Lentisphaera araneosa HTCC2155: one gene and its partner. The protein of the gene in region 1 interacts with the protein of each later gene in a pairwise test. Links are inferred from orthologs where the notes say so. Each region holds a gene or a part of one and is shown on either strand. Other genes may lie near its edges.

The links. Proteins that work in one complex are often made in the same cells at the same time.
Region 2: the proteins of uvrA (region 1) and uvrB interact in binary tests that used the Escherichia coli proteins (3 or more experiments, as listed by UniProt). The link is inferred for Lentisphaera araneosa HTCC2155 from one-to-one orthologs.

Annotation. Positions count from the first base shown.
Region 1 is NZ_ABCK01000015.1:104,507-112,636, reverse strand. The notes cover bases 2,800-6,133. They hold uvrA (excinuclease ABC subunit UvrA), read left to right. Parts: upstream 2,800-3,113; coding sequence 3,114-5,933; downstream 5,934-6,133. Other genes in these bases: LNTAR_RS15440 (TIGR02450 family Trp-rich protein), read left to right, coding at 5,930-6,127; LNTAR_RS15450 (hypothetical protein), read right to left, coding at 2,800-2,900. Also shown: biotin synthase BioB, read right to left, coding at 1-944; LNTAR_RS15455 (SH3 domain-containing protein), read right to left, coding at 947-2,188; more of LNTAR_RS15450, read right to left, coding at 2,202-2,799; LNTAR_RS15435 (hypothetical protein), read left to right, coding at 6,509-6,712; LNTAR_RS15430 (cupin domain-containing protein), read right to left, coding at 6,709-7,053; uxaC (glucuronate isomerase), read left to right, coding at 7,239-8,130. UniProt on the Escherichia coli protein: The UvrABC repair system catalyzes the recognition and processing of DNA lesions. UvrA is an ATPase and a DNA-binding protein. A damage recognition complex composed of 2 UvrA and 2 UvrB subunits scans DNA for abnormalities.
Region 2 is NZ_ABCK01000014.1:32,096-37,432, forward strand. The notes cover bases 2,399-5,337. They hold uvrB (excinuclease ABC subunit UvrB), read right to left. Parts: upstream 4,890-5,337; coding sequence 2,907-4,889; downstream 2,399-2,906. Other genes in these bases: LNTAR_RS14400 (DUF3500 domain-containing protein), read left to right, coding at 2,399-2,498; LNTAR_RS14405 (DUF3293 domain-containing protein), read right to left, coding at 2,500-2,907; LNTAR_RS14415 (hypothetical protein), read right to left, coding at 4,891-5,337. Outside these bases: leuS (leucine--tRNA ligase), read left to right, coding at 1-1,409; more of LNTAR_RS14400, read left to right, coding at 1,530-2,398. UniProt on the Escherichia coli protein: The UvrABC repair system catalyzes the recognition and processing of DNA lesions. A damage recognition complex composed of 2 UvrA and 2 UvrB subunits scans DNA for abnormalities.

The DNA.
Region 1 (8,130 bases):
AAAACTTTATTTTTGCGATCTCCGCGAGTGACTAAATAACCTTCCACAAAAACTGAGTTGGCGGCGTAGAGTGCAAGACTCTGGAGTCCACGTAAATGACCTTCACGACCACCACCCATACGGATTTCAGCTTTTGGATTGAGGAAGCGGAACAAGCAGAGGATGCGAACGCAACGAATTGGGTCCAGTTGGTCGAAGTCGAAGATGCGATTGCCCTCAACAGGAACGAGAAAATTCACGGGGATAGAAGGAACGCCCAAGCGACGGACTTCGAGAGCAACATCGACGACGTCATTATCGCTTTCACCCATACCAGCAATCATGCCAGAACAGTTCTCTAAACCAGCTTTGCGCGAATTGCGCAAAGTTTCGAGACGATCTTCATAAGTGTGAGTGGTGACGATTTCTGGTGTGTGAGATTCAGAAGTGTTGAGATTGTGATTGAGGCGATCGAGACCAGCATCCTTGAGTTTTTTTGCTTGTTCGTATTCAACGAAACCGGCAGATAAACAAGTCTTAATTCCCACTTCATCCTGGATTCGCTGGATGATATTTGCGAACTGATCCGTTCGTTTGTCATTTAAACCCGTACCAGACGAAACCATGCAATAACGGTAGACACCGCGCTCTTTGGCTTGACGAGCTTCTTCAACAATCTCGTCTTCTGGCTTTAAAGCATATTTATTGACGGGGAGGTCTGAATCCTTTGATTGTCCACAGTAACCACAGTCCTCAGGGCAGAGGCCATTTTGAACATTGTTGATTTGGTGGATTTTAACTTTCTTACCAAAAGTTTTCATGCGAACATCGCCAGCAGCAGAGGCGAGTTTGAGAAGGTCAATTTCTGGGGATGCAAGAATTTCTAAGCATTCTTCACGGCTAAAGTCCTCATTAGCGAGAGCTTTACTTGTCCAAAGTTGGTATTTATTTGACTCTGAAGTCATTGTTACTTCCTAATGATTTTATATTTGTCCATATGGAAAACAGGACGAGACCAGCCTTCCTTACGTTTTTTTATTCCAGTCATGGCGATCTCCTGCTCATACAAAGTGTGCAGGTTTTCTACCTTGCCGATTACATAGCACAGAGGATAATACTCTTTGTCAATTTTTACAGCCAAAGCGAAATCAACTATTTGTCTATCTTCTTCTCGAACTGGCATGATGATACCTTTGATAGCCGTTTGCCCTTGCTGGACAAGGAGTTCAATCTCATCGATATTCCCTAATTGAGCAGTGATTTCTTCTGAGGCTTGGATTTCGAATTCATCTCGGCTGATGTCATTTTCAACATTGTTGACCACTTCGATTTTTTCTTTGCCTCTTAGGATATCTTCATTTTTCTCATAAATTTCTTTTTCAGCTTGGTTAATTTCGCTGATTTTGTTTTCATTATTCTTTTTTAACTCAGTTAATTTCTTCTCAAGTTCGTCACGCTCTTTTTCGGCTTGTGCGATCTCATCACGAAATTGTTGTTCGATTTTTGCGAGTTCAGCACGTCGCTCATCAAAGTTATAACTCTTTTTAATGGCCGCATTAACCTCTTTACTAACTTCATTGTCAGCAGTTGGATTCGCTGGTTTTATGGGGATAGCCTTAATATCCTGAGTTTCAGTTTCTTCGACTTTTGCGGTCTTAGTTTCAGTTTTATCTATTTTGACAAATTGTTTGCTGACCCAAGCGTTCATCCAGGGTTGAGCTTTGATTTTTAACCAAGTATTATTTTTGCGATAAAGGACTTCAACTCTTGCTCCTACGGGCGCCGTGCCCAGTGGAGAAAATTCAATTCCTGCTCCTGCATAGGCTTGAACATTCTTAGGCTTTACTTTGCCTTCTTCATCAACGTGCTTGGCAGCAATCCACGCTGAGCTGTGTTCGGGGGCAACAATTTGTAGCCAATCATCAGTTTCTTTAATAATTTCAACTTTGCTATCGCGTTTGATGCGATCAATAATTTCAAAACGAACAGAAGGGCGGGCGCGAACATTGAGGCGATTTGTAATAACCACCCCCTGTTGACGTTCGAGGACGATTTTAGCAGGAGGCTCAACTTTTTCTTTTATTGGAGCGACTTCGTTTACAGCTTTTGGCTCAGTCTTTGGAGCTTCAATACCTTCAATGACAGGCTGTTCGTTGGCAAGGCTAAATAAATTTAAAAGTAGACAAATGGATAATAAAATATATTTCATGGTTTAGGGAATCCTATTTGAGGATAAGTAAGGCAAAGCATAGAGTCGCGAGCTCAAGGTATTCTCGGTGACTATTGATTTGGTCTTCGAATTCTAAGTTTTGCAGTTTAGTTTTAAGGTAGGGAGAAAGGAAATAGATGCCTGCAAAGCAGAGGGCTACGGGAACGATCTGTTCAGTAAATAAACAAGGAATGACGGCACAGCCAATCGTTAGGTAGAGGCACATATTTTGAATGTTGGCATCTTTGTTTTTGAGTTCTGCTAAGAATCTAACACTTAAAGTATATGCAGGAAAAAGAGGTACGAGAATGAGCCACCAACTTAAGCCTTTATGGAGTAGATAGGCAATGGCGGCTAAGCGGAATAAAATAACAATTTGAGTGATGGCGACGGGGGCTTGAGAAAGCTTCAGGTCATGGGCTTTGTTGATGGAGTTGCCAAAGTTGAGTATTTGGAAATTATTTGACCAAGATAAGAGGGCGTTGATGATAAAACTTCCAAGAATCACGGCACCAGCATTGGATTGTTGCTGGAAAAATAAAATAATCTGCGCACAGAGCCAGAGCGCAAGGCCATTGATAAATCCAGCGATGGGAAGGTAGACACAGTTTTCACAGTTAAATTCACTGACTTGATCGCGTTTGTGTCCAGAGAAGATTGCCCATGCGCGCTGTAGTGCTTCTAGGTGGCTATTATTTTCGAAGGTTTTCAAGATTTGCTATCTCCATAATGTTTCGGCTAAGTTAGCACGAAGAGCTTTTTTATCACCTAAAGAATTTCTCGCTTTATTGAAAAAAGCCTAGAAAGTCAGCAGTCTAATCACTTCGAGATGACAAATTAATCTTTACATGGCCTTTTTGCGCTGGAGAATTGATATATTCAGCCAGTCTTCCATATTTAGTGAATTAAATTTAAAGGACTTCAAATGGAAGATATTTTTATTAAAGGGGCTCGCCACCACAATTTAAAAAATGTGGATGTGCGAATTCCGCGAAATAAGCTAGTGGTTGTCACCGGCCTGAGTGGTTCAGGTAAATCATCTCTCGCTTTTGACACGCTCTATGCTGAAGGGCAAAGACGTTATGTGGAGAGCTTGTCATCTTATGCACGTCAATTCATGGATCAGATGGAAAAGCCGGAAGTAGAGCAAATCACGGGGCTTTCACCCGCTATTGCCATTGAGCAGCGTGGGGGCGTGGGTAGTCCACGTTCGATTGTCGCAACAAGTACTGAAATCTATGACTACTTGCGATTGATGTATGCGCATGTGGGTAAACGTCATTGTCCTCAATGCGGTGAACGAGTTCAGAGTCAGAGTGCCGAAGCGATTGTGCGCAAAGCGCAAAGTTTTCCTGAAGAGAAAAAAATGCTTATCCTCTCTCCCTTAGTTGAGGGAAGAAAAGGTGAACACAAGGAAGTTTTTGAAAAAGCCGTGCGCGACGGTTTTGCTCGCGTTCGCGTAGATGGCGAAATGTGTCGTTTAGAAGACGTGCCCAATTTAGATAAAAATTTCAAGCACAATGTCGACCTTGTTGTGGACCGTATCAAAACGGGCTCAAAGAGTAGTCGTCTGACTGATTCAGTGGAGACTGCGCTCACTTATGGTGGCGGCTCGATTATTTTTCAAGTAGAAAATGAGCAGGGGGAATGGGATGAACACAAGCTTTCAGAACATTTAGCTTGTGATGCCTGCAATATAAGCTTTTCGGAACTGCAAGCACGTGACTTTTCATTCAATAGTCCCTATGGTGCTTGTGGAGAATGTCATGGTTTAGGGTCTGTTCAGACTCTTGATATCGACATGATTGTTCCCGATAAACGCAAGCCAGTGAAAGATGCTTTCCCATTCTGGAAAAAAGGTCCTCGCCGCTTGGTTTTCTACTACAAGAATTTACTTGAGTCAGTTGGCAAGGCCTATGACTTTGAACTGACCACTCGCTTTGAAGACTTAAGCGAGAAACAACGTGATGTCTTGCTTTACGGTACCGGAAAAGCTATCCGCATGGTGTATAAGAATGCTGGACGTTGGTATGATGTCAATAAACCTTTTGAAGGTGTAGCGCGAAATATCACTCGGCGCATGAATGAAACGGGTTCAGATCGTCAACGTGAAAAAATTCTTAGCCTCATGGTTCGACGCGAATGTGGATCATGTCACGGGGATCGCCTCAAACCGGAATCATTGGCGGTCACTGTCAAAGATATGCCCATTAACCATTTTTTACGCATGTCGATTGCGGACGCCGCAGAATTCATCCAGAATCTAGACTTTAATGAAACCGAAAAAGTCATTGCAGGAGAAGTGAGTCGCGAAATTGATTCACGCTTAGGTTTTCTTAACGCTGTAGGTCTTAATTATCTCAACCTCAATCGTGAATCTTCTTCTCTCTCTGGTGGGGAAGCGCAGCGAATTCGCTTAGCGACTCAGTTGGGGGCGGGCTTAGTGGGAGTTCTCTACATTCTAGATGAACCGAGCATTGGTTTACACCAACGCGATAACGACAGACTTTTAGCTACCCTAGAACATTTACGTGGTTTGGGAAATACCGTTGTTGTTGTCGAGCACGATACAGACACCATTTTACGTGCGGATTATCTCATCGACATGGGGCCCATGGCAGGTCGCTTAGGTGGTGAAATTGTTTTTGCAGGTCCGCCAAAAGAAATTATGAAAGCCGATACACTTACGGGCCAGTACATGAGTGGCAAGAAGGAAATCGCGATTCCCGCAAAGCGAGAAAAGGGCAATGGTAAGAGTATTAAAATTAAGGCTGCGGCAGAGAATAATTTACAGAAAGTGAATGTGAGCGTGCCGCTAGGTAAATTTGTCTGTGTGACGGGTGTTTCGGGTTCGGGTAAATCAACACTTGTTCACGAAATTCTCAAGAAAAGTATCAACAAGCATTTAGGCATTGGGCGTGAACGTCCAGGAAAAGTTCGTTCGGTTGAAGGTCTAGAAGAAATCGACAAGCAGATCGTAATTACGCAGTCACCCATTGGCAAAACTCCTCGATCAAACCCTGCGACGTACACGGGAGCTTTTGATCAAATCCGAACTCTTTATGCCTCCACACCAGATGCAAAGGCACGGGCTTATAAACCGGGACGCTTTAGTTTTAATGTCAAAGGTGGCCGTTGCGAAGAGTGCAAAGGCGATGGTTATCGCAAGATTGAAATGAACTTTCTTCCGGACGTTTTTGTGGAATGCGAAGTTTGTCGCGGGCGTCGCTACAATACCGAAACTTTGAGTGTGCTCTACAAAGGTCGCAGTATTGCCGATGTTTTAGAAATGACCATTGACGAAGCCTACGAGTTCTTTGATAAGGTGCCGAAGCTCAAAAAGATTTTGGGGACATTAGAAGAAGTCGGTTTGGGTTACTTACACATGGGACAAGCGGCAACGACTTTATCGGGTGGTGAGGCCCAACGTGTGAAATTAGCTTCTGAACTTTGTCGTATTCCACGTGGTCATACGATGTATATTTTGGATGAACCGACAACGGGTTTGCATATAGCCGATATTGATCGACTCTTACAAGTACTTCATCGTTTGCGTGATGCAGGTAATAGTTTGATTGTCATCGAGCACAATTTAGACGTTATCAAGACTGCGGACTGGATTATAGATATGGGACCTGAAGGCGGTGCCGGCGGCGGTCAAGTTATGGTCAGTGGGACACCTGAAAAAGTTGCGAAGTGCGCAGCATCATTTACGGGTCAGTATTTGAAGCCCATACTGAAATGATGGATTTTAAGCACCTTTTAGACTCCAAGTGGACGGCGGTCGAAATTATTGATCGTCAAAAGCATTTTACGGTGATTGCTACGAATGAGAAAGCAAAAACGGCTCAGCTCAAACCTTTATTAAAAGGTAAGAGCCGCGCCGTTAGTTTAGTTGAGTTGCGCAATCCGCAAAAATGGCAGAGTGGCTGGCTTTAGAAATTAAAAAGGGACGACTTCAAAATTTGTGTTAACGTAGATTTTCTCTATATAAAATCTGTCATCAAGATCCTCATGGCTTAACTGGTCTTGCTCTTCCCTAACACAAGAAAAGCAAAGAAAGCAGATAAATAGTAAGGCCAATATTATTTTTACGCTCAATTTCATACACTAAATATCCTAATCATAAGTAATCAATTGAGTGTACTTCAATAAAGCTCAATGAGACAGAAGTTATTTTCTTTGGAGATCATTGATCTAGTCAATAATTATAGATCTATTTATCATATATCTTAATAATTATATTTATCCTCGCTGAAAAGAAGTCATTGAGATCCAAAAGAAATGGATTAGATTGACTTAAATTATGAGGAAATAGATATGTCCAATCAAGGTTCTACAGGAAATGTTTTAGCTGCGATCTGTAGCTTTTTTATCCCCGGACTAGGTCAATTAGTCCAAGGGCGCTTAATGAAAGCCGCCATCCATTTTGTTTTATGTTCTTTACTTTGGATTATTTTGTTGGGTTGGATTGTCCACATTTGGTCAATTTGGGATGCAGCCTGCTGGAAACCTAAGTCTTAATCAAAGTATTCGTCGTCGGGGTCGAAAGCGGGAACGGGGATATTGACTATTTTCATTTTACCAATGGCGCTATGACGGCAACCTGGTTTGATTAGTATAGTTGAATCCTTGCGAACGGGGATGAGTTCGCCATCGAGTTCCATGTGACCTTCACCTTCTAAAATGAGATAGATTTCGGTCATCTTTTTGTGGTAGTGCAATTCTGAATCTTGCTTAATGTCAACCATATGAATGCTGGCAATTTGATCGGGGTCATCTGTAAAGGCGCGACGTGTGGTCCCGCAAGGGCAATTCACTGTATAGAGCTCATCAAAATTCACCACAGAATAATTTTTATCCATAAATCAACCTTTTTGTTTTTAAGGTACAATGGTGTTTAATTGCATGCAAATAATTCAAATACTGGATTTTGAATAAATTTGCCTAAAAGGAATAATTGCGTAAAAACCTATATAATTTCGTATTTTGCAAATTGTGAATTTGTCCCACTATCTTTAGTTTAGCTCAAACAAGTAAGGATTAAGAAATGAAAAAATTTATGGATGACAATTTTCTGCTGAGTAACGCGGTGGCAGAAGACCTCTATCACAATCATGCGGCTAAAATGCCTATTATTGACTACCACAACCATTTACCTCCAGAAGATATTGCTAGCGACCGTTGTTTTGCCAATATGGCAGAGGCGACTTTAGAAGGTGACCATTATAAATGGCGCGGAATGCGCAGCAATGGCATTGAAGAGCGCTTCATCACTGGCGATGCCAAGCCAGAAGAGAAGTGGCAGAAATGGGCTGAGACCATTCCTTTCACCATGCGCAATCCCTTGTATCACTGGCAGCACCTTGAACTGCAACGTTATTTTGGTGTTAATGATTTACTCAATGGTGATAAGGCCCGAAAAATTTATGAGACATGTAATGAACAACTGGCGAATCAATCGCATTCCTGTAGGAATTTGCTAAGACAGCAAAATGTCGAGGTTTTATGTACGACTGATGATCCAGCGGATAATTTGCAGTTTCACCAAGTTTGCAGTGAAGAAATCGAAGACTTTAAAGCTTTGCCAACTTTTAGACCTGACAAAGCTTTAGCTCTGGATGATTTATATGCTTGGAATGAATGGATTGATAAACTCGCACAGATTGCGGATCAAGAAGTCAAGAGTTTTGACGGTGCCTTACAGGTGCTCAAAGATCGCCACAACTATTTCCACGAACGCGGTTGCCGCCTCTCGGATCATGGTTTACCAAGAGCTTATTACACGGACTATACGGCGAGTGAACTTGATGCGGCCTTCGCAAAAGCTCGTGCCAAGACGGAGCTGAGTGATCAAGAAAAAGAAATTCTGTGTACAGCTTTTATGCAGGGATTTGGACGTTGGAATGCCGAGAAGGGCTGGGCAATGCAATTGCATTTAG
Region 2 (5,337 bases), on another replicon or contig:
ATGGTTTGGAAGTGAAAGACTCCAAACGCAAGGCAACTGACTGGCTCGTGAGCAAAGGCCTTGGTGAAGAAAAAACAAACTACCGTCTTCGTGACTGGATTTTCTCTCGTCAACGCTATTGGGGTGAACCCTTCCCAATTGTCCACATGGAAGATGGTTCCATCAAAACTCTTGAAAACGAACTCCCTGTACGTCTACCCGAAATGGAAAACATCCACCCTTCTGCAACTGGTGAGTCTCCTTTAGCCAACGCTACTAAATGGCTCGATTACACTTGCCCTGAAACAGGAATGAAAGGTCGTCGTGAAACAAACACCATGCCACAATGGGCAGGCTCTTGCTGGTATTACCTTCGTTATATTGACGCAGGCAATAGTGAAGCGGCTTTTGATCCCGAGATAGAAAAGTACTGGATGCCAGTGGATCTCTACATCGGTGGTGCTGAACACGCAGTTTTACACTTACTCTACGCTCGTTTCTGGCACAAGGTTCTTTTTGATCTCGGAATTGTTTCTGTTAAAGAACCTTTCCAAAAGCTTTTTAACCAAGGTATGATCCTGGCCGTTTCATACAAAAACAAAGCAGGATTCTGGGTTGGCACTGACCTTGTCGTAGACGAAAACGGCGATGCAGTACCTTCTAATATGGAACTCGATTCAACAAAGAAGTACTTCCATAAAGATACGGGTGAGGAACTCGAACAGATGGCTGGCAAAATGTCAAAATCTCTTTCTAACGTGGTTAATCCCGATGATATCGTTAAAGAATTTGGCGCTGATTCACTGCGCTTATACGAAATGTTCATGGGTGCACTCGCCGACTCTAAACTGTGGATCACTAGCAGTATCAATGGGATCAACAAATTCCTAACGCGCTGTCACAAGCTTGTCGTCGATAAAAATGGCGAACTCAATTCAAGTATTTCTGATGACGCTGAACTGAGCGAAGACTCTCGCCGTACACTTCATGCCACCATTAAGAAAGTGGGCGAAGATATCGAAAGTTTCGGTTTCAATACAGCCATTTCACAAATGATGATTTTCATTAATGAGTTCAGTAAGCTCAAAGCCATACCAAAATCGGCTATCGAAGATTTTGTAACTATCCTCTCACCCTTTGCGCCCCACCTCGCTGAAGAGCTTTGGGAGAAACTTGGACACACAGAGACCATTGCTTATGTTCAATGGCCTGAATATAAAGAAGAATTCCTCAAACTCTCTGAAGTAGAAATTCTCGTGCAAGTTCTAGGCAAACCAGTTAAGCGCATGAAGGTAGCTGCTGATGCAGATGCTAAACAGCTCGAAGAGATTGCTTTAGCTGACGATGATGTAAAATCGCGTATCGAAGGTAAAACAGTGAGAAAAATCATCGCTGTCCCCGGTCGATTAGTCAATATTGTCGCTACGTAAAACTCTATTCAGAGTTTGTCAAAAAGGTCATAAGTTCAAACTTATGACCTTTTTTCTTGCTCCTCTGTTAATATTCATGAGAAAGAAGCGTATTGTGAAAAAATATAAACGGAGTTTGTCATGAAAAAATTATTTCTTTTAAGTTTGTTTACACTCAATAGTGCTCTTTTTGGCCACGGCTTTGACGAGTGGTACCAAGAGTTGAACGAAGAACAAAAAGCCCTCGTAAGTAAAGAATTCAATAGTTCTGAGCGAACTCAATGGCATTACGTTCCCATGAAAGAACGTAAGGGCTTAGCGATTTCCGCAATGAGCCAAGAACAAAGCGATGAGATGTTTCATATTATGGCACACGTTTTTTCCAAACAAGGAATCAACAAAGTTAAAGCCGTTATTGAAATGGAAAAAATCCTAAGAGAAGTTGAAGGCGATCACCGCGATCCAAAAAAATTCTACTTCACGCTCTTTGGAAAAATGAATCAAGGAAAATGGGGCTTTAGCTTTGAAGGTCATCATATCTCTGTGAACTTCACTTTTAATGATAAAGAACTCATTAGTGGCACCCCCCTCTTCTTTGGTGCGAATCCCGCAAAAATATTCAAGAACTCAAGTTCTACTCTTAAAGAAGGTGAACGCCCCCTCGCGTTTGCGGAAGACGCAGCTTTTGACTTAGTTAAGTCTTTTGACTCTAAACAAAAAGCTTTAGCGCACAAAGAAAAAGTTCAAATGCGCGACATGAAAGAAGGTAAGAAAGCTTTTCCAGGCGAATACGATAAGGACGGAATTAAGTGGCCCCAACTCAAGGCTTCTCAGCAGCAAGCTTTAATGACACTCATTAACCAAGCTTATATTAATGACCTCAATGAGCATTATGCTTCTCAAGTCATGAAAGAAATTGAGCAAGACAAAAATAATATACGCTTTACTTATTACGGGGGAACTAACTTGCAGGAGCCTCACCACTATCAAATTATTGGTAGCGATATAGTTCTTCTCTTGTTCAATACGCAAAATGGAACTCAAAAGACTCCCGTTAATCACGTTCACCAAATTTGGCGTAGTCGTAAATCTGATTTTGGTGGTAAGTAGACTACTTAAAGTCTTTATTCAAAATCAATTTTGCCGCAGATTGCCTTAGGCCATAGACCATGGCATTCTGCTCGTATTTTTTCGTTAACAGCAAGGCTTGTTCCAAAGTTATATTGAGGATAAAAAAACTATCTTCAATTGGCCAATCGGTATCTCGCCCCTTTCCTAGAGCAAAGTGATATTTGTAAGCTTTTAGGTCCGCTGATAAAGCTTCATTTCTCTTTTGGTTCTCTTCTTTTGACAAAAGTTTTGAGTAAGGGTTATGAGCGGTAATCAATGCCCACGATTCAACTTTGCGGCTATCGCAAAAGCTCAAGAGGTCCTCACCACATTGATCGATTTTGATACATAAATCGAATTCGGGAACCAAGTAATCCGTCTCTTTATAAGCCTGTATTAAATCATCCATTAATACAGCTTTTCTTTGAGTTCTTTAATTTTATCTCTTAATTCAGCGGCGCGTTCAAATTCCAAAGCTTCTGCAGCCTTAATCATTTCATTCTTTAAATCACGTAAAAGCTCTTCACTAATATCTTCTTCACGGAGCTCGAGGATAGACTCTTTTTTATTTTTACGCTTACCGGGAACGCTACTGCCTCCTGAGAATAAACTTTCCTGCTCTTTACGAATAATTGTTTGAGGAGTTATGCCATGCTCCTCATTATATTGCATTTGCTTCTCACGTCTCTTGCCCGTTTCATCGAGAAAACGTCGCATACTCCCAGTCATTGTATCGGCATAAAGAATACAAGAACCATTGGCATTTCGAGCGGCACGGCCAGCGATCTGCAAAAGAGCCGTAGTCGAACGTAAAAAACCTTCTTTGTCTGCATCGAGAACGGCTACTAAAGAAACCTCAGGTAAGTCCATACCTTCTCGCAGTAGATTAATACCAATTACCACATCAATCTCTCCCGAACGAAGTTCCCGCAAGATTTCAATTCTTTCAATTGTGTCAATCCCCGAGTGAATATAGGTACATTTAACTCCTAGATCCTGTAAATAATCACTTAGATCTTCTGAAGTCTTCTTGGTCAAACAAGTCACAATAACGCGCTCATTCTTTTTCGAGCGATCCCTTATTTCGGCAAGCAAATCATCCACTTGCCCTTTAAGAGGACGAATTTCTACGACTGGATCCACTAAGCCCGTAGGACGTACAACTAACTCAACGACATCCGAACTCTTATCAATTTCATAATTTGCGGGAGTCGCAGAAACAAAAACTGTCTGTCCCATTTTTGCCTCAAATTCCTCAAATTTCATCGGACGGTTATCCAATGCGGAAGGTAAACGAAAGCCGTGTTCAACGAGGCTTGATTTACGACTTTTATCGCCGTTATACATCGCTCTAAATTGTGGGATGGTGACGTGACTCTCATCGACAATAGTTAAATAATCATCGGGGAAAAAATCGATCAATGTAAAAGGGCGTGAACCAATCGGCCGTCCCGTGACGTAACGTGAGTAGTTCTCAATACCTTGGCAATAACCAAGCTCAGCAACCATTTCCATATCGTAATTGGTGCGTTGGTAAATTCGTTGTGCTTCAACCAATTTGCCCTCATTCTCAAATTTCGACACTTGATCATCGAGCTCTTCAAGAACTTGTGGCACCATCTTCTCTAAGCGATCTTTCGATGTGGCAAAGTGTGATGCAGGGAAAATAAGTGTATGTGACATGCCTTCTAAGACATTGTGATTCAATTCATCTCGTAAACTGATCTCATCTATTTCGTCACCAAAAAACTCTATCCGAATATAATCGTCTTTGTATGAAGGAAAAATATTGACCACATCACCGCTGACCGAAAATTCACCGCGACTCGGAGCCGTATCATTGCGTTCATAGCGGCTCTCAATTAATAAGTGTATGAGTTCGTCGCGATCCATTTCATCTCCCACAGCAAGCTTCACACTCATGCGCGTTAGCATTTCTGGATCACCTAAGCCATAGATACAAGACACAGAGGCAATCACTATCACATCCCTTCGCTCGAGTAAGGAACAGGTAGCGGAAAGACGGAATTTCTCAATTTCATCATTTACGGAACTATCTTTGGCAATATAAGTATCCGTTTGCGGGATATAGGCTTCGGGTTGGTAATAATCAAAGTAAGAGACAAAATACTCAACTCGATTCTTTGGAAAGAAATGCTTAAACTCACTAAAGAGCTGTGCCGCTAAAGTTTTATTTTGAGCCAGTATCAAAACGGGGCGCCCAGCCTGTTCTACGATGTTGGCCACAGTAAAAGTCTTACCCGAACCAGTAACACCAAGGAGCGTTTGAAACTGCTGACTAGACTCAAGTCCCGAGAGCAATTTCTTTATGGCTTCAGGTTGATCCCCTGCGGGTTCAAAATCTGACTTTAACTGATAGGGAACTTCCATATTACTTTTTAAAGCTTCTCCACATCCAGTACACAATCAAGTAATCCACACCAGTGAAGCACTTATTCCCTGTGGAATTAAAATTGCCATCTAAGCGCAATTGATTATGCTTCCACTCTATAGACTTGTATGGGCGTGCATAAACGGGAACAAACTCAGTAGCTTCCTCTCTAGCTTCTAACTTAACGTATGACCCCATTTTGCTCGCCGTATCTAGTGAACCTAAGGTGGGGTATTGACGTAAATCCAAGGGGAATGTTTCAAGGTTCTGCATCACTATCACATCGACTTCGTCAAGATCATAAACACCAATACCATGGCCCACTAATTTGGAAAAAGGATTGTTTTGATTGCTATAAAACTTCTCAAGATTCTCAAAGCTTTTTTTGTAAAAATCTGATTTTGATGCCGTGAAGCCATTATAGATCTTCAAGTAATTTAACCACGA